DNA from 3 places in the Oceanimonas sp. MB9 genome. Region 1 is predicted to be linked to each of the others. Evidence: riboswitches for the same ligand, from Rfam matches in the RefSeq annotation. Region 1 holds a riboswitch; each other region holds the start of a gene.
The links. Region 1 has a riboswitch for thiamine pyrophosphate ahead of thiC (phosphomethylpyrimidine synthase ThiC). Riboswitches for the same ligand answer to the same signal wherever they lie in the genome.

Region 1 (6,037 bases):
ACTTCCGGGTTCAGCTTTTGCAGCTTTTCCCGGGCCACCTCGGCCTTGGCCATTTTCAGGCTGTCGACGTCGTACAGGGTCTGGCGTTGCAGGTTGCTGACCTCGATCTGATCGAAGTCGGCCAGCCACAGGGTGCCGACCCCGGCCGCCGCCAGATACTGGGCGGCCGGCGAGCCCAGCCCGCCCAGGCCGACGATCAGCACGGAGGCGTTTTTCAGCCTGAGCTGGCCCTCCTCGCCCACTTCCTCCAGCAGCAGATGCCGGCTGTAACGCATGAATTCGCTATCGCTGAGCATGTTTAGCCCTCCACCATTGTCAGCAGTTCCCGGGTGGCCGCATCCGGGTCCGCCGCCTCGGTAATGGCGGTGACCAGGGCGATGCTGCCCACGCCGGTTTCCGCCACCAGCGGCACCCGGTCCTTGCTGATACCGCCAATGGCCACCAGCGGGAACTCGTCCTGCATCAGCGCCACGTAGCGGTGCAGCCGCTCCAGGCCCTGGGGCCGGGACGGCATGTCCTTGGTCCTGGTGGGAAAGATATGTCCCAACGCCAGGTAAGACGGCTTCAGCTCCCGGGCCCGCAGCATTTCATAATAGCCGTGGGTAGACAGCCCCAGCTTGAGACCGGCGGCGCGAATGGCCTCCAGATCCGCCACTTCGATGTCTTCCTGACCCAGGTGCACGCCGTAGGCGCCGTGCTCAATGGCCAGCCGCCAGTAGTCGTTAATGAACAGCCGGGCGTTATAACGCCGGCCCAGCTCGACGGCGGCGCGAATGTCTTCTTCCACCTCGGCGTCGGTCTTGTCCTTGATGCGCAGTTGCAGGGTACGAACGCCCTGCTCCAGCAGCCGTTCCAGCCAGGCGACCGTGGTCACCACCGGGTACAGGCCGAGCTGGTTGGTGTCCATGGCGGCAAAGGCGCCCTGCGGATGCGGGCCACTGATGCCCAGCCGCTCCGCCAGGGCGCTGCCCGGCATCACCACGGTGGGGAAGTCATCAAGGTTGGTGGGCCAGCCCAGATGGGCCACCGGGCCGGCGCCGGCGCCGATGGCCTCGGCGGCTTTCAGGCCCTGGTTGACGTAGGCCTTGGCCAGCACCAGGGCGTCTTCAATCGGGTAATCCTGGGCCACGGCGGTGGCAATGGCCGACGACAGGGTGCAGCCGGTGCCATGACCGTGCCGAGTATCCAGGCGCGGGCTGGCCAGCCAGATTTCCCGCTCGCCGTCGCTGTAAAAGTCGATGGACTGATCCCCGGTCCAGCCGAGGTGGCCACCCTTGACCAGCACGGCGCCCGCGCCCATTTCCCGCAGGGCGGCGGCGCCGGCCCGCAGGCGCTCGGGCGAGTCGGGCGCGATGCCCGACAGGGCTTCCAGCTCCACGGCGTTGGGGGTGATCAGATCCACTTCCGGCAGCAGGTGTGCCTTGATCGCCGGCAGCAGGTTGGGCTCGGCCATGGACTGGCCGGTGCTGGCAATGGCCACCGGATCCAGCACCACCCAGGGCTGCCACTGGCGGCGGTATTCCTTGAGGTAGCGCGCCAGCACCTCGGCACGCAGGCCACCGGGCAGCAGGCCAATCTTGATGGCGGCGGCCTGCATGTCGGTGGAGAGGGATACCAGCTGGCTGGTAAAAGCCTGCATCAGTACCGGCTCCACCATGGACACCGATACCGAATTCTGGGCGGTGATGGCGGAGATCACCGAGCAGCCGTGGCCGCCCAGTGCATGAATGGTGTGCAGATCGGCCTGAATGCCGGCCCCGCCGCCCGAGTCGGAACCGGCTATGGTCCAGACGATGGGTTTTGTCATAAAGATTCTCGCTCCAGTTTGTCGGCCTGGTGATACAACTCACCGCCGCGTTTCTTGAATTCTTCCGACATTTTCGCCATGCCGGCCTGCACCAGTTCGGGCTGGCCGTCCATGCCCACCAGCTGCACCTGAATGTTGTTTTCCAGGCTGGCGGCATAATCGCGCACGTCCTGGGTGATCTTCATGGAGCAGAACTTGGGTCCGCACATGGAACAGAAGTGCGCCACCTTGCCCGACTCCTGGGGCAGGGTTTCGTCGTGATATTCCCGGGCGGTGTCCGGGTCCAGCGCCAGGTTGAACTGATCGTGCCAGCGGAACTCGAAGCGCGCCTTGGACATGGCGTTGTCGCGGATTTGCGCACCCGGGTGGCCCTTGGCCAGGTCGGCGGCATGGGCGGCGATCTTGTAGGTGATCAGGCCCTGTTTCACGTCTTCCTTGTTGGGCAGGCCCAGGTGCTCCTTGGGAGTAACGTAACAGAGCATGGCGCAGCCATACCAGCCGATCAGCGCGGCGCCGATGCCGGAGGTAAAGTGGTCGTAACCCGGGGCGATGTCGGTGGTCAGCGGGCCAAGCGTATAGAAAGGCGCTTCGTGGCAGTGCTCGAGCTGCTCTTCCATGTTGCGCTTGATCATGTGCATGGGAATATGGCCGGGGCCTTCGATGATCACCTGCACGTCGTATTCCCAGGCGATCTTGGTGAGCTCACCAAGCGTGTGCAGCTCGGCAAACTGGGCCTCGTCGTTGGCGTCGGCGATGGAGCCCGGGCGCATGCCATCACCCAGGGACAGGGACACATCGTAGGCGGCGCAGATTTCACAGATCTCGCGGAAGTTCTCGTACAGGAAGCTTTCCTTGTGGTGGGTGAGGCACCACTTGGCCATGATGGAGCCGCCGCGGGACACGATGCCGGTGACGCGCTTGGCGGTCATGGGCACATAGCGCAGCAGCACGCCGGCGTGAATGGTGAAATAGTCCACGCCCTGCTCGGCCTGTTCGATCAGGGTGTCGCGGAACACCTCCCAGGTCAGGTCTTCGGCCACGCCGTTCACCTTTTCCAGCGCCTGGTAGATGGGCACGGTACCGATGGGCACCGGGCTGTTGCGCAGGATCCACTCACGGGTTTCGTGAATGTAGCGGCCGGTGGACAGGTCCATCACGGTGTCGGCACCCCAGCGGGTGGACCACACCAGTTTCTCCACTTCTTCCTCGATGGAGGAGGTCACCGCCGAGTTGCCGATGTTGGCGTTGATCTTCACCAGAAAGTTGCGGCCGATGATCATGGGCTCGGCTTCCGGGTGGTTGATGTTGGCGGGAATGATGGCGCGGCCTTCGGCCACTTCCTTGCGCACAAATTCGGGGGTGATGTTTTCCGGCAGGTTGGCGCCAAAGCTCTCACCCGGATGCTGCTTGCGCAGCAGCTCGTCCCGCACCCGCTCGCGGCCCATGTTTTCGCGAATGGCGATGTATTCCATCTCGGGGGTGATAATGCCTTTGCGGGCATAGTGCATCTGGGTTACGCACTGGCCCAGCTTGGCCTTGCGGGGCTTGGGCAGGTGCTCGAAGCGCAGGTGATCCAGGCCGTCATCGGCCATGCGCTGCTGGGTGAAATGGGAGGTGGCGTTTTCCAGCTCCTCGGTGTCGTTGCGTTCCAGAATCCACTGGTGGCGCAGCTGGGGCAGGCCACGGCGGACATCAATTTCGGACTCGGGATCGCCGTAGGCACCGGAGGTGTCGTACACCGGCACCGGCGCATTGGGCTCGAAAATGGGGTTTTCTTCGCTGCCGCCCTTGAAGCTGTCGGCCAGGGCGATTTCACGCATGGCGACCTTCAGGTCCGGGCGTGAGCCTTCAAGATAAATACGGGATGAGTTAGGAAAGGGTTCGCCCTTCAGGTTGTGAATGTATTCCTGGGCCTGGCTGCGAACTTCACGACGGTTTACTTTTTTTGACATAGCGATCTCACTTTTGCGTCCATTTGGTGAAATGCTTGTCGGGAGTGTTGATAAAGAACTGCCTACATCCGGTGGCACATTCTTTACTTGCTTCCCTTCGCAGGTATTAGCCTGATCAGGTTCAACGGATCCCGCTTTCGCGGTCTCAGCCCATGAGGGCACTCCGACAAGATGGTCGCAGTATAACCAGACCGAGTTCACAAAAGCAAAGGACTTGTCCCCCTTGCGCCACAGCCGAAAAAGCAGCGATCGCAAACTTTTTGGCATGGCCTGTCGCACTGCCAGGAATACTGTTGCCGGTCGCGCCGGCGTGTTACCTTTATATAAAAGTAATTATTCGGAAGCCACGCCCATGCCCATTTCGGTTTATCGCTATGCCCTGCCGCTGACCAAGGAAAAGCAGATTGATGGCGTTGCCGTGCGCCGTCGCCACGGTTTTTACGTGAATATTGACGGCCACTGGGGCGAGGTGGCGCCGCCGGTGACCGCCGAATTGGCAGACACCGAAGCCGAACTGCTGGCCGCCTGCGAGCGGCTGACGCAGGGCCTTGAACACCAGGCCACCCTGCCCTGGGTTCGCTTTGGTCTGGGCTGCGCGCTCACGCCTCCCACCGCGGCGGCCGCCTCCAGCCTGCCGCTGCTGGAAGGTGAGCGGGAACCCATTATTCGCGCCTGGCGTTGCCGCCGAGTGCATCCCACTCGAGCCTGGCTGACCCTGAGCGGCGATGTGCAGTTTGATGCCGGCCTGGTGCGCGAACTGACCCTGCTGGTGCCCGGCCTGAAACTGATGCTGGACGCCGGCGGCCGACTGAGCGAAACGCAGTTGTCCGGCCTGTGGCAGCGCATTGACGGCGGCGCCATTGACTGGATTCTGGATCCGGGCCTCGATGACGCCCACACGCGGACACTGGCCCGGCAACACGACTGGCCGGTGGCGCTCAGCGCCGACCGCTGCGCCGACCGCTGCGGCGGCCGGGTGCCGGCGCCCTTTGAGGGGCTGCGTGCCCTGGTGCTGCGCCCCTCTCTGCTGGGCGAGCCCGCCCTGTGCCGGCAACTGGCCGACGGTGCTCGAGCACAGGGGCTGGACGTGATGCTGGCGGGCAATCTGGAAAGCGGCCTGGGCCACCGGCACATTGCGCAACTGGCGGGGGAACTGACGCCGAACAGCCCGGCCCAGCTCGACGGCCTGCGCTATTTGCTGCACAGCGGCGTGAACGCCCAGGGGCAGCCGGAAGCGCAAAATACCACCCTGGTGTATGGCCCGGGTTGTTGATAAAAGCACCAAAAAAGAACGCACCAAAATAGTGCAAAAGACAAGGTGTTCTTGGCAATTCGAGGGTAAATACGTATAGTCAGGCCGATATTTCGACAGGTTCCCAACACATGTTTCAAGACAACCCCCTGCTGGCCCAGCTCAAGCAACAAATCCGCGACACCCTTCCCACCAAGGAAGGCATGGTCAAAGGCACCTCCAAAGGCTTCGGCTTTCTCGAAGTCAGTGACAAGGAAAGCTATTTCATTCCGCCGCCGCACATGAAAAAGGTGATGCACGGCGATCGCATCACCGCCGTGCTGCGCACCGAAAACGACAAGGAACTGGTTGAGCCAGAGACCCTGCTGGAGCCCGGCCTGACCCGCTTTGTGGCCCGGGTGAAGTGGTTCCGTGACCGGCTCAATATTGTGCCCGATCACCCGCTGATGAAAGACGCCATCAAGGCCCGCACCATCAAGGGGATGAACGAAAAGAACCTGAAGGAAGGCGACTGGATCCTGGCCGATCTCAAGCGCCACGCCCTGAAAGACAACGGCTTTTTCGCCGAAGTGGTAGAGCTGATCGCCGGCGTGGACGATCCCATCGCCCCCTGGTGGGTGGTGCTGGCCCGCAACAGTCTGGCCAACCAAGCACCCCAGGACAGGGAACAGTGGGAACTGCTGGAAGACACCCTGCCCCGTCAGAACCTGACCGAAGTGCCCTTTTTCACCATCGACAGCGAGTCCACCCAGGACATGGACGATGCCCTCAGCGTGAAAAAGCTGGACAACGGTGGCTGGGAGCTGCTGGTGGCCATTGCCGATCCCACCGCCTATGTGTCCCACGACAGCGAGCTGGACAAAGTCGCCGCCGAGCGCGCCTTTACCGTTTACCTGCCGGGTCGCAACATTCCCATGTTGCCGCGCACCCTGGCCGACGAGCTGTGCTCGCTGAAGGAAGGGGAAGACCGCCACGCCCTGTGCGCCCGCATTCACATTGATGCCGACGGCAAGGTGGCCGACGACG
Region 2 (6,037 bases), on a different contig from region 1:
CCTCTGGAGACGCCCGGTGCCCAGATCAGGGCCGGATTGCTGAATAATTCAAAAAGTTCATTCACGGATACACTGGCTCTTTAACGTAAACATGCCTGCTAAACAGCGCGGTAACCGGCACCACTCAGGACGGGCGGCGAACCAGGGTATGGTTTTTCCCCTGTTTGTGCTGATACATGCGCTCGTCGGCCAATGACAGGCACTGAGACAGGCTGTCGCTTTCCAGACTGGTGGCCATGCCGTGGCTCAGACCGGCATTTTTCCAGCCAGCCTTGTGCAATGCCGCTTCGGATTTTTGCAGACGCTGTGCCAACAGTGCCGACAGGCCGGACAACTGCTGGGGTTGGCAAATGGGCACCAGCCATAAAAACTCGTCGCCGCCGGTGCGATACACGGTGCCCAGCTTGCCCAAGTGTGTCTGCATCTGCTCGGCGGCAAACACCAGAAAGCGATCGCCCTGGTCGTGACCATGGGTGTCGTTAATGGCCTTGAAGCCGTCTACATCAATAAACACCAGGCCATAAGGCTGGTCGCCTAGCTCGTCAATCTGCTCATGAAAGGCGTGGCGGTTGCCAATGCCGGTAAGGGTGTCCCGGCGCGACATCAGATAACTGCGGCGGTATTCCTGTTGCTGCAGGCTCAGCCATTCGGCCATCGACAGCAAAATGCAAAAGCAGTCCAGTGCCAGCGCGATCACCACCATGCCTTCGGCATAACCGGCCAGATCGAGCTGGCCAACGTGCAGCAGCATATAGGCCAGCAGGGCCACGCCGTAAAGCAGGTTGCCGGTGAGGTAATACTTGGCGCGAAAGTCCTTTTTGCTCAGCATCATTATGCCGGTGACAATGGCGGTGGGCACCCACAGCAAAGCGATGGCATGAGAGACCTGATAGCCCAACACAAAGGGCAGCCAGGGCATCAGCAGGCCCAGCCCCAGACACAGCACAGAGAGCCCGTGGAAGAAGTGGTTCAGGCGCGAATGTCGCAGCCGGCAGTTAAACAGCAGACGGGTAAACTGGCTGGCATAGGCAATGGCAAAGGGAAACAGCAGCATGCCCCAGTAGGCCGGATTGCTGTTTCCCACCCCCCAGATAAAGCCCCAGGCGCCGGACGCAGCAAACCAGCCAATGCCGTGCAGGCCCACATAGCCGGCACAGGCCAGAGTGACCGGTGTTTTAGTGCGAAAGTAGGCAAACAGGGCAATCAGCCCCAGGGTGAACATCACTCCTGTGCCCAGTAGTGTGGCGGCGTTGGTTAAAAACTGCTGCTGGTAAAAGCGGGATTGCGGCACAAAGTGAGGCTGAACCGGTGCCGGAAATTTTTTGGCATCAATCATCAGCCACAGCACGCCGGTTTCACCGGCATTCAGGGTCAGTGGGAATGCCTGCTGATGCAGCAGCCGCACACTTTGCCCCGTACGCTGACCAAAACCAGGCAAGGGTACAGTGCGGCCATTGTCGCTCTGCCAGTAGGCCTGGCCACGATCAAGATAGTTGGCGGGCAGGCGCACAAACCAGGTGCCCGGCTGCTCTGACAACGAGGTGACTTGCATGCGCAGGCCAAAGGCACCTTCGCCTCCCAGGGTGCTGGCCACGGTGCCGGCGCTCAAGATGGCGGCACGCAACTGGTTAAAATCCGTGATGGTGCTGCCTGTGGGCAGGGCCCGCCACAGGTTGGCTTCTGCCGGCGACGTGGTTGTGTGGTCCGTTAATACCACGGGGGAGGCGATGGCGGTTCCGGCTATCAGCCAAAGCGCCAGCATCAGCCGGCAGACCAAGTGCATTATTATTTTCATCCCTGACGGAGCCTGTTTGTCGATCAAACAAGTTTATGCCCGTTGGACTTCAGGTAACAGCGGGTACCGGCGTTTGTTGGTGGCAGCACCTCTATTTCAGACACAAAAAACCGGCGGCCTGACGGCGCGCCGGTGCTTTCGTTACGACGAAAAGGTGCGACGAAACGAAATCAGCTTTCCAGGCTGCGTACCCGGCTGGCCAGGGCGGCAAAGTCAAAGGGCTGGCGGGCGGGCACCAGCAGCAGCAGGGCGGAGATGGCCACCGGCACAAAGGTGGCCAGCAGGAAGGACTCCAGCAGGTGAGTGGCGGCTTCGCCCGGCGCCGGGAACAGCATCAGGCCGGCCACCAGGCCCCCCAGCGTGCTGAGCATGGCGTTCCAGCCCTGGTAGCGGGCGTTGTAAAAGCCAAAGAACACGGTAAAGGCCGCGGCGCAGCACAGCAGATCCGCCAGCAGGAACAGATAGAGCACGCTGAAGCCCTGAGAGGCCACATACAGCACCGGAATGGACACCAGCACGATCAACCAGCGCGACAGCCCCAGCAGGCGGTGCACACTGGTGTTGGGCAACAGCCGGCGCAGGTCCACCACCAGCATGCTGGTCAGGCCGCTGATGGTGGAGTCGGCGCTGCTCATGATCAGTGCCAGACCAAAGGGCAACAGGCCAATGGCAAACCACAGCGGCATGTTGGGCATCAGCACGCTAAACAGCGCCACCGAGCCGTCGCCGGGCAGGCCCAGGCCCACAAAGGCCAGGCCGAACAAACCCATGATAAAGATGATGGGAAAGCTGAGCACACCGCTCAGAATAAAGCCGTTGCGAATCACCTTGTTGTCTCGGGCGGCAAACACCCGCTGCCAGGTGCCCTGATAGAACAGGCCGGTCAGCACCACCGCCAGAAAGAAGGTCAGACCCGATTTCAGCCCGGTGGTGTCGAGCGGATCAAGCAGGTGGGGAGCCTTTTCCTGCAGGCCGGTCAGGGCCGGGACCAGGCCGCCGGTGGCCTGCCAGCCCAGCACGATCAGGGTGAGCAAAAACGGCAGTATCACCAGCATTTGCACCCTGTCGGTGAAAATGGTGACCCGCAGCCCGCCATAGAGGGTGTAAAGCAGGGTGGCCACCATCACAATGCCGGCGGTGGCCCACAGCGGCACCGGCGCCAGCAGCGCCACCATCTGGGCGATGGCGGTGAGGCCGGCGGTGAGGGAGATGAACATGTAGAACAGCATGATCACCAGCACGAAGCCGTACATGCCGCGGCCATAGCGGCCCAGCACAAACTCGGTGAGGGTGTGACCTTCCGGCATCAGCTCGCGAATACGCTTGCCCAGCGGAATCATCACCAGGCGGGGTGCCAGCACCCCAAGGGCGTAGCCGGTAATGGCGCCAATGCCGCCCCAGGTGGCGGCCTGGGCCGGGCCAAACAGAATCCAGGTGCCCATGGTGGTGGCCAGCAGGGTCAGCATGGTGGCGCTGCCGCCCTGGCTGTTGCGGGCCACGATAAAGTCTTCCGGTTTGTCATTTTGCCGGCGGGCGTAAAGCAGGCCGGGAATGGCGAAAACCGCGGCAAATAAACAGAGCCATAAAATAGCGGTGGTGGTGTCCAGCATGTGTTCTCCCTTTGCTCCCGAGAGCACTAAATGGCCGGAAACACGGGTGAAGGGAAGGCGGGACGGATCGGGGTTGTGCGGGATCGTTCGTTTCCTTCCCTTCGCCGGCATTATCCGGATCAGGTTCTAAGGGTTACCGCCGGTGTGGCGGAGTCTCAGCCCGTTTGGGCTCCCCCAGGAATAGCGAATCGAGAGTAAGGGCCGGCGGCGTGGTTGTCAATGTGGCGGTGCTCAGTGCTCGGCCCTCTGTGCAGCGGGCATGGGCCGGGAAGAGGCATGTTGTTGCAGCCACCAGGTTGCCATGCAGGAGAGCAGTATGCCGGGCCAGAGCCAGGCCGCCACCGGCTCGCCGCCAAACAGCCAGAGCAGCAGGGCGACCGCCGCCGGGTTGAGGTAGGTGTAGGCCATCACCCGCTGCGGGCCGAGGTGAATGCTGCCTCCCTGAAAGAGGTAACCGCTGGCCAGGGTGGCGCACACCACCAGGTAGACCATGGCCAGCCAGTCGGCCGGCGCCAGCGCCTGCCACTGCAGTGATGTCTCGGTCAGCCAGACCATGAGTCCCATCCAGATCGCACCGCCCAGCAGGGTGGCGCAGGTAAGCACCGCCACCGAGTCGTTGCGATACAGCAGCTTCATGCACAGGGAATAGGCGCACATGCAGAATACCGCCAGCAGAAACAGCCGGTCTCCCGCATTGAGCTGCAACGCCAGCGCCCGGTCCGGACTGCCCTCAAAGATCACCCAGAGCGCGCCCAGCATGCCCAGCAGGTAACTGAGCCCCTGGCCGGCGGTGACCCGGGTGCGCAGCAGCCAGATGCCCGCGATCCCGGTCAGTGCCGGCACCAGGGTGAACAGGGTGCCGGTATTGAGCGCCGTGGTACTGTGCAGCGCCTCGAACATCAAAATGAAAAACAGCGCATAAAACAGGCTGATGGTCAGGCCGCGGGGCATGGCCCGCCACAACTGGCGACGCCGGTCGGCCCGGCGCAGTACCCAGGGCAGCAGCAGGGCGGCGGCCAGCACAAAGCGCAGCAGCGTCAGGGAGGCCGCCGGGGCCACCGCCGCCAGCCGGGCCGAGATGATGAAGGATCCCGCTACCAGCAAGGTGGCGAGTAACACGCGTCCGTGGGCGTGCCAGTGTTGAGTGTTCATGGTTGCTCTCCCCGGGCCGGCCAGCGACCCCGTATGGTCAGAAACGATTCAGGATCCGCACCGCGTCAAGGGATCGTTGCCCCGGCCTGGAATGGGCGGCCCTGGTGCCCTTGCCGATGGTCAGCATCATGCCGACCACATGGCCGGGGGGCAGTCGAATTAGCTCGGCCACGCATTCGGCATCAAAGCCGATCATGGGGCAGCTGTCGTAGCCCATGGCGCTGGCGGCCAGCATGGCGGTTTGCGCCGCTATGCCCACGGAGCGGATCGCCTCGTCCCGCTGCAGTTGCGGCTTGCCGGCGTAAAAGTCGTGAATCATCGACAGCATCAGGTCGCGGGTGTCGGCGGGGGCGTCGCGCCAGCAATGGCCGGGATCATTTTGCCAGGCCTGAGTGTCGGCGCAGAGCACCAGCAGCAACGAGGCGTCGGTGATCTGCGCCTGATCCCAGGCGGCAACGCGCAACTCGGCGCGCAGTTGTGGATCTTCCACCTGCACAAAGCGCCAGTGTTGCAGGTTGTAGGAAGTGGGCGCCTGCAGCAGGTGCCGAAACAGCCGTTCCACATCGGCCTCGGGCATGTGAAAGGTGGCATCGTAATGCTTGATGGCCCGGCGGGACATGATGGCGTCTAGGGTATGCATGGTCTGGCTCCTGAGGGAATGGGCTTGGTTTGGAACTCAGTATTCCATGTGCAAAAATGAAGAAAAACAGAGTGAATGCAGAGGATGTGTGCATGAACGCACAGGTGGATGACTGGCACGAAATCTATACCGCCTATCAGGTGGCCCGGCTTGGCTCCCTGAGCGCCGCCGCCCAGCAGCTGGAGGTGCATCACAGCACCGTATTGCGGCGGATCAACGCCCTGGAAGCGAGAATGGGCGCGCGCCTGTTTCATCGCCACCCCAGGGGCTATGTGGCCACCGAGGCCGGGCGAGTCCTGATGGCCGCCGCCGCCCAGGCCGAAGCCGCCTTTGGGGTGATGCGGGCCCGGGTCGACGAAAGCGAGGCCCTGGCGGGCACCCTGATCCTCACCTCGGTCAATAACCTGGTGCCCTACCTGACGCCCTTGCTGGCCGAGTTTCAGCGCCTGCATCCCAACATTCGGCTGGAATACGCCGCCGACAGCCGAATCTTTCGGCTGGAACGCGGTGAGGCCCATGTGGGCATACGCTCGGTATCCAGGCCGAAGGATCCCGATTATGTGGTACAGCACCTGACCCGGGCCACGGGCACCCTTTACGCCAGTCGCGATTACCTGCGTCGTCATGGTCCCATGTCGACCCTGGAGGACATTGCCGGACACCGTTTTATCGGCACCACCCAGCCTCGGCCCGGCAGCATGTATATGCGCTGGATGGAGCAAAAGGTACCGGCGGAGCAGGTTTTCTATCGCGTGCAGGACTTTACCGGCTTCATTCCTGCCCTGCAGGCCGGATTGGGCTGCGGGGCGCTGAGTTGCTGGCACGCCACCCTGGCCCCCG
Region 3 (6,037 bases), on a different contig from region 1:
TTCGTGATGACATCTATCCGGAATACAAGGCCCAGCGGCCGTCCATGCCCGACGATCTGCGCGAACAGATTAAGCCCATTCACGACATTATTCGCGCCATGGGGCTGCCGTTGCTGATCGAGGAAGGGGTAGAGGCAGACGACGTCATTGGCACCCTGGCCCGGCAGGCCACCGAGCAGCAGCTGGACGTGGTGATCAGCACCGGCGACAAGGACATGGCCCAGTTGGTGTCGAATCATGTGCTGCTGATGGACACCATGAAAAACAGCTTTCTCGATCGGGACGGCGTGGTGGAAAAGTTCGGCGTGCCGCCGGAGTTGATCATCGATCTGCTGGCGCTGGTAGGGGACAAGGTCGACAACATTCCCGGCATGCCCGGCGTGGGCGAGAAGACCGCGCTGGCGCTGCTGCAGGGGCTGGGCTCCATCGACGACATTGCCGCCCATACCGACAAAATCGCCGAGCTGGGCTTTCGCGGATCCAAGTCTTTTGCCGCCAAGTTTGCCGAGCATGAGGAACAGGTGCGGCTGTCCTACACCCTGGCCACCATCAAGACCGATGTGGCGCTGCAGGTGGGCCCGGCCGAGCTGCAACAGGCGGAGCCGAATGTAGAGGCCCTGCGCGCCCTGTATCAGGAATTTGAATTCCGCAACCTGCTGGCCGAGCTGGATTCCGGCGACGAGCAGGAACAGGCACCGGCTGCCCCGGCGCTGGCAACCGACTATCAGACGATCACCGAGCAGGCGCAACTGGACGAATGGATCGCCCGGCTCAAGGCCGCGCCGCTGTTCGCCTTTGATACCGAAACCACCAGCCTCAATTACCGGGATGCCCGAGTGGTCGGCGTGTCATTCGCGGTGGAAGCGGGCCAGGCCGCCTATGTGCCCTTTGGCCACGACTACCTGGATGCGCCCGAACAACTCAGTGAAGAGGCCGTGCTGGGGGCGCTCAAGCCGCTGCTGGAAGACGACAGCCGCATCAAGCTGGGGCAAAACCTCAAGTACGACATTAACGTGCTGAAAAACCACGGCATAGAGCTGAAAGGCGCCCTGCTCGACACCATGCTGGAGTCCTACGCGCTGAATTCGGTGCAGACCCGGCACGACATGGACAGCATGGCGGCGTTCTTTCTCAACCACACCACCACGTCGTTTGAATCTATCGCCGGCAAGGGTGCCAAGCAGCTGACCTTTAACCAGATCCCCCTGGAGCAGGCCGGCCCCTATGCGGCGGAAGACGCCGACATTACCCTGCGGCTGCACCACCACCTGGCGGAAAAACTGGCCGCCGAGCCCGACCTGCAAAGCGTATTCAACGACATCGAGCTGCCCCTGGTGTCGATTCTGGCCAGCATGGAATACACCGGCGTGCGTATCGACGGCAAGCTGCTGGCCACCCAGAGCGACGAGATCGCCAAACGACTCAAGGAGCTGGAGCTGGAAGCCCATGAGCTTGCCGGCGAGCCCTTCAACCTGAGCTCCACCAAGCAGCTGGGTGAGATCCTGTTCACCAAGCTGGAACTGCCGGTGATCAAGAAAACCCCCAAGGGCGCGCCGTCCACCGCCGAGGAAGTGCTGCAGGAGCTGGCGCTGGATTACCCCCTGCCCAAACTGCTGATGGAATACCGGGCCCTGAGCAAGCTCAAGTCCACCTATACCGACAAGCTGCCGCAAATGGTCAACGAGCACAGCGGCCGTATTCATACCTCCTATCATCAGGCCAACACCGCCACCGGGCGGTTGTCGTCGTCGGATCCCAACCTGCAGAACATTCCCATTCGCACCACCGAAGGTCGCCGCATTCGCCAGGCCTTTGTGGCCGAGCCCGGCTACAAGCTGGTGGCGGCGGACTACTCCCAGATTGAGCTGCGCATCATGGCGCACCTGTCTCAGGACAAGGGGTTGCTCGATGCCTTTGCCCATGGCCAGGACATTCACCGTGCCACCGCCGCCGAGGTATTTGGCGTGCCGGTGGATGAGGTCAGCACCGAGCAGCGTCGCCGGGCCAAGGCCATCAACTTTGGCCTGATCTACGGCATGAGCGCCTTTGGCCTGGCGCGTCAGCTGGGCATTGGCCGTAACGAGGCCCAGGACTATATGAACATCTACTTCGAACGCTATCCGGGCGTGCTGCGCTACATGGAAGACACGCGGGAGCAGGCCAGCGAGCGTGGCTATGTATCCACCCTGTTCGGCCGCCGGCTCTACCTGCCTGAGATCAAGTCCAAAAACGGCGCTCGGCGCAAGGGCGCCGAACGGGCGGCCATCAATGCGCCCATGCAGGGTACCGCCGCCGACATTATCAAGAAGGCCATGGTGCGGGTGAGTGACTGGCTGACCAGGTTGCCCGAGGGCGAAGTGCGCATGCTGATGCAGGTGCACGATGAACTGGTGTTTGAAATTCGTGAAGACAAGGTGGACGCCTACCGAGAGAACATCTGTGCACTGATGCAGCAGGCGGCCACCCTGGATGTGCCCCTGCTGGTGGAAGCCGGGGTGGGAGACAACTGGGATCAGGCTCACTGATCTGGTGTAAAAAAACAGAAATGAAATAAAATTACGGATTGGGGCTTTTCTCGGCCTCGGTTCGAGAGTAAAGTAGCTTCAGGTACAGAGGCAGGGACATCCCTGTCTGACTTTCATTTGTGCATTCGATACGTGACTGCTCAGGCCGCCTTCAGCATGACTGCTGAAGGCGTTTTTTTTGCCTGTTTCAGAATTCCCTGTAACTTGTATACAAAATTAATTTTTTGTAAAAAGGTTACAGTTTTGCTGCCGAAAACCGTTCAGGGCCTCCGCTGGCATTTGGGGGAAGGGCTGGTTATCATCGGGCCATTGGTCGGGGAGCCGCAAGGCTGAGACGGCAAGGCGCCGAACCCGTTGAACCTGATCCAGTTGATACTGGCGTAGGGAACCGGCGGCAGATGTCCGATGAGGTTCCCCGCCTCACGAGGACCATAAGGACATGCACAGCAGCAAAGCCATTATTCTCTCCATTGCCGGCTCCGACAGCGGCGGCGGTGCCGGTGTTCAGGCCGACATCAAGGCCATTTCCGCCACCGGTGGCTATGCCTGTTCGGTGCTCACCGCCATTACCGCCCAAAACACCCGTGGCGTGTCTGCGGTGCACCCCATTCCTCAGGACATTATTCGCGCCCAGCTCGATGCCGTGTTCGGCGATTTGCCGGTGGCGGCGGTCAAGGTGGGCATGCTGGGCGACGTCGACACCATCAACACCGTGGCCGATGCCCTGGAACAATACCGGCCCCGGCATCTGGTGGTGGATCCGGTGATGGTCAGCGCCAACGGCGACATGCTGCTGGCTCCGGAGGCGGTGCAAAGCCTGAAGCAGCGGCTGTTGCCCCTGGCGGATGTGATCACCCCCAACCTGCCGGAAGCGGCCTGCCTGACCGATCGCCAGGTACCGGCCTCGCTGCGCGAGGTCGAGCCGTTGCTCGCGGCCCTGAAGGAGCTGAAATGCCGGGCGGTGCTGCTCAAGGGCGGCTTTTTGCAGCAGGAGCCGCGCAGCCCCGACTGGCTGTTGCATGGCGATGGCATGCGCTGCTTTGACACCCCCAGGGTGATCACCACCAACACCCATGGCACCGGCTGCACCCTGTCCGGTGCCCTGGCGTCCTACCTGGCCCAGGGCCTGGAGCTGGAGCTGGCGGTGGCCTCGGCCAAGCACTATATCGAGCGCGCCATCGAGGCCGGTGCTCGCCTCAAAATCGGCCAGGGTCGGGGACCGGTAGAGCACTTTTTTGCCCGCTGACCCCGGCATTATCGCCCCGGTCCCCTTGCGCCGGGCCGGGGCGGCTTGTAGTATTTCAGCGCTAATAACCAATAAAAAAATTGATTAACTTACTGATAGTTAATCCAATTACTTCACTGCTATAGTCTGCTCTACAGAGTCTCTCCTTTATTTTTCGCCGATCCTGATGCCCTTCCAGGGGCTTTGTAAGGAGCCTTGCGTATGCTTGTTGCCGTTCTGGCAGGTTTTATTCTGGCCGCTCTGGTGCCGCGTTTGAGCCCTTTACTGGGTAAGCACATCGGCTGGTGCCTGGCCGCCCTGCCGGCCGCCCTGTTTGGCTATTTTGCGAGCTTCTGGCCCCGGGTGACCGGGGGCGAGGTGGTGCACTTTTATTACGACTGGATTCCCAGCCTGAACGTCAGCCTCAGCTTTCTGCTGGATGGCCTGAGCCTGATGTTCGCCCTGCTGATCACCGGCATTGGTACCTTTATTCTGATTTACGCCGGTCGCTACCTGGAAGGCAACCCGGACAGGCACAAGTTGATGATGTACCTGCTGGCCTTTATGAGTGCCATGCTGGGGGTGGTGCTGTGCAGCAACCTTATCGGCCTGTTTGTATTCTGGGAGCTGACCAGCATTACCTCCTACCTGCTGATCGGCTTTAACCACGAGCAGGAAAAAGCCCGCAAGGCGGCGCTGCAGGGGCTGTTTGTCACCATGGGTGGTGGCCTGGCGCTGATGACCGGGCTGATTATGCTGGGCTGGATGGCCGGCAGCTTTGAGCTACGCGAGGTGTTGGCGCAAGGGGCGGCACTGCAGCAGCACGGGTTGTTCCTGCCGATGATGGTGCTGGTGCTGGCGGGGTGTTTTACCAAGTCGGCCCAGACCCCATTCCATTTCTGGCTGCCCAACGCCATGGCCGCGCCCACCCCGGTGAGCGCCTACCTGCACTCGGCCACCATGGTCAAGGCCGGGGTCTTTCTGATGGCCCGGCTGCAGCCGGTGATGGCGGGCAGCGACGCCTGGCTGCTGGCACTGTCGCTGTTTGGTGCCGTGACCATGACGGTGGGGGCGGTGATGTCGGTGTGCAGCACGGATCTCAAGCGCATTCTGGCCTTTTCCACCGTGATGGCCCTGGGCACCCTGACCATGCTGATCGGCATCGGTACCCCGGTGGCGCTGAAGGCGGCCATGGTGTTTTTGCTGGCCCACGCCCTGTACAAGGGCGCCCTGTTTATGGCCGCCGGCACCCTGGATCACGCCACCGGCACCAAGGACGTGCGCGAGCTGGGCGGCCTGCGTGCCCACATGCCGCAAACGGCGTGGTTTCTGTGGCTGGCGGCGCTGTCGCTGGCGGGCATTCCGCCGCTGTTTGGCTTTATCGCCAAGGAGCTGATGTTCGAGGCGGCGCTGGGGGCAGCGTCGCTGCCGCTGCTGCTGACCCTGCTGGCGCTGATCACCGCGGTTTGCATCGTGGCCGCCAGTGCCCAGGTGGCGATCAAGCCCTTCTTTGGCGCCCTCAAGCCCACTCCCAAGGCGCCCCACGAGGCACCGCTGGCCCTGCGCCTGGGGTTCAGCGTACTGGCAACCCTGAGTCTGGTGCTGGGGCTGGTGCCCGGACTGGCAGAGCCACTGCTGGCGGCGGCGGTCACCGCCATCAGCGGCACTCAAGCCGCCGATCTGGATCTGGCGCTGTGGCACGGCATCAACCTGCCGCTGTTGTTCAGCGCCGCCGCCCTGGTGGCCGGTGGCCTGCTCTACCGTGGCTGGGACCGCGTGTACCAGCCCCTGGGCAAGGTCATTTATCCGCTGTCTTATGGTCCCGAGCGGGGCTATGAAAACATGATGGACGGCCTGGTGCGGCTGTCCCGCTGGCAGACGCAATGGCTGCAGAACGGCTACATGACCAACTACATTCTGACCATACTGATCACCGCCATCGGCCTGCTGGTGTATGCCTTCTGGGCTCACGACGCCTTTGTGTATTCACTGTCGTTCGAGGGCGTGCGTCTGTATGAGGTAGTGATCAGCCTGCTGATGCTGGTGGCCGTGGTGTATGCCAGTGCCACCCATCTGCGGCTGGGCTCGGTGGCGGCGGTGGGCGTGCTGGGCTTTGCCATGGCACTGATCTACGTGTTCTTCAGCGCGCCGGATCTGGCCATCACCCAGGTGCTGGTAGAGACCCTGACGGTGATCCTGCTGGTGCTGGTGTTGTTCCGCCTGCCCGGTTTTCAGGATCTGTCCAGCGTCCGTACCCGCTGGCGCGACGCCGCCGTGGCCGGGGTCT

Region 2: it holds a riboswitch for thiamine pyrophosphate, as region 1 does, so the genes downstream of both, OJHNALOF_RS10520 (sodium:solute symporter family protein) here and thiC (phosphomethylpyrimidine synthase ThiC) in region 1, are expected to answer to the same signal.
Region 3: it holds a riboswitch for thiamine pyrophosphate, as region 1 does, so the genes downstream of both, thiD (bifunctional hydroxymethylpyrimidine kinase/phosphomethylpyrimidine kinase) here and thiC (phosphomethylpyrimidine synthase ThiC) in region 1, are expected to answer to the same signal.

The regions. Positions count from the first base shown of each region.
Region 1 covers NZ_VFBE01000003.1:12,706-18,742, reverse strand. The annotation lists gene OJHNALOF_RS01525 (molybdopterin-synthase adenylyltransferase MoeB) at 1-296, opposite strand, end outside; gene thiE (thiamine phosphate synthase) at 299-1,807, opposite strand; gene thiC (phosphomethylpyrimidine synthase ThiC) at 1,804-3,759, opposite strand; TPP riboswitch at 3,834-3,935, opposite strand; gene OJHNALOF_RS01510 (o-succinylbenzoic acid (OSB) synthetase) at 4,112-5,032, shown strand; gene OJHNALOF_RS01505 (exoribonuclease II) at 5,143-6,037, shown strand, end outside.
Region 2 covers NZ_VFBE01000007.1:74,652-80,688, forward strand. The annotation lists gene OJHNALOF_RS10510 (hypothetical protein) at 1-65, opposite strand, end outside; gene OJHNALOF_RS10515 (GGDEF domain-containing protein) at 125-1,783, opposite strand; gene OJHNALOF_RS10520 (sodium:solute symporter family protein) at 1,966-3,405, opposite strand; TPP riboswitch at 3,485-3,591, opposite strand; gene OJHNALOF_RS10525 (DMT family transporter) at 3,637-4,557, opposite strand; gene OJHNALOF_RS10530 (nitroreductase family protein) at 4,595-5,197, opposite strand; gene OJHNALOF_RS10535 (LysR family transcriptional regulator) at 5,290-6,037, shown strand, end outside.
Region 3 covers NZ_VFBE01000001.1:197,914-203,950, reverse strand. The annotation lists gene polA (DNA polymerase I) at 1-2,525, shown strand, start outside; TPP riboswitch at 2,830-2,929, shown strand; gene thiD (bifunctional hydroxymethylpyrimidine kinase/phosphomethylpyrimidine kinase) at 2,965-3,771, shown strand; gene OJHNALOF_RS00970 (putative monovalent cation/H+ antiporter subunit A) at 3,973-6,037, shown strand, end outside.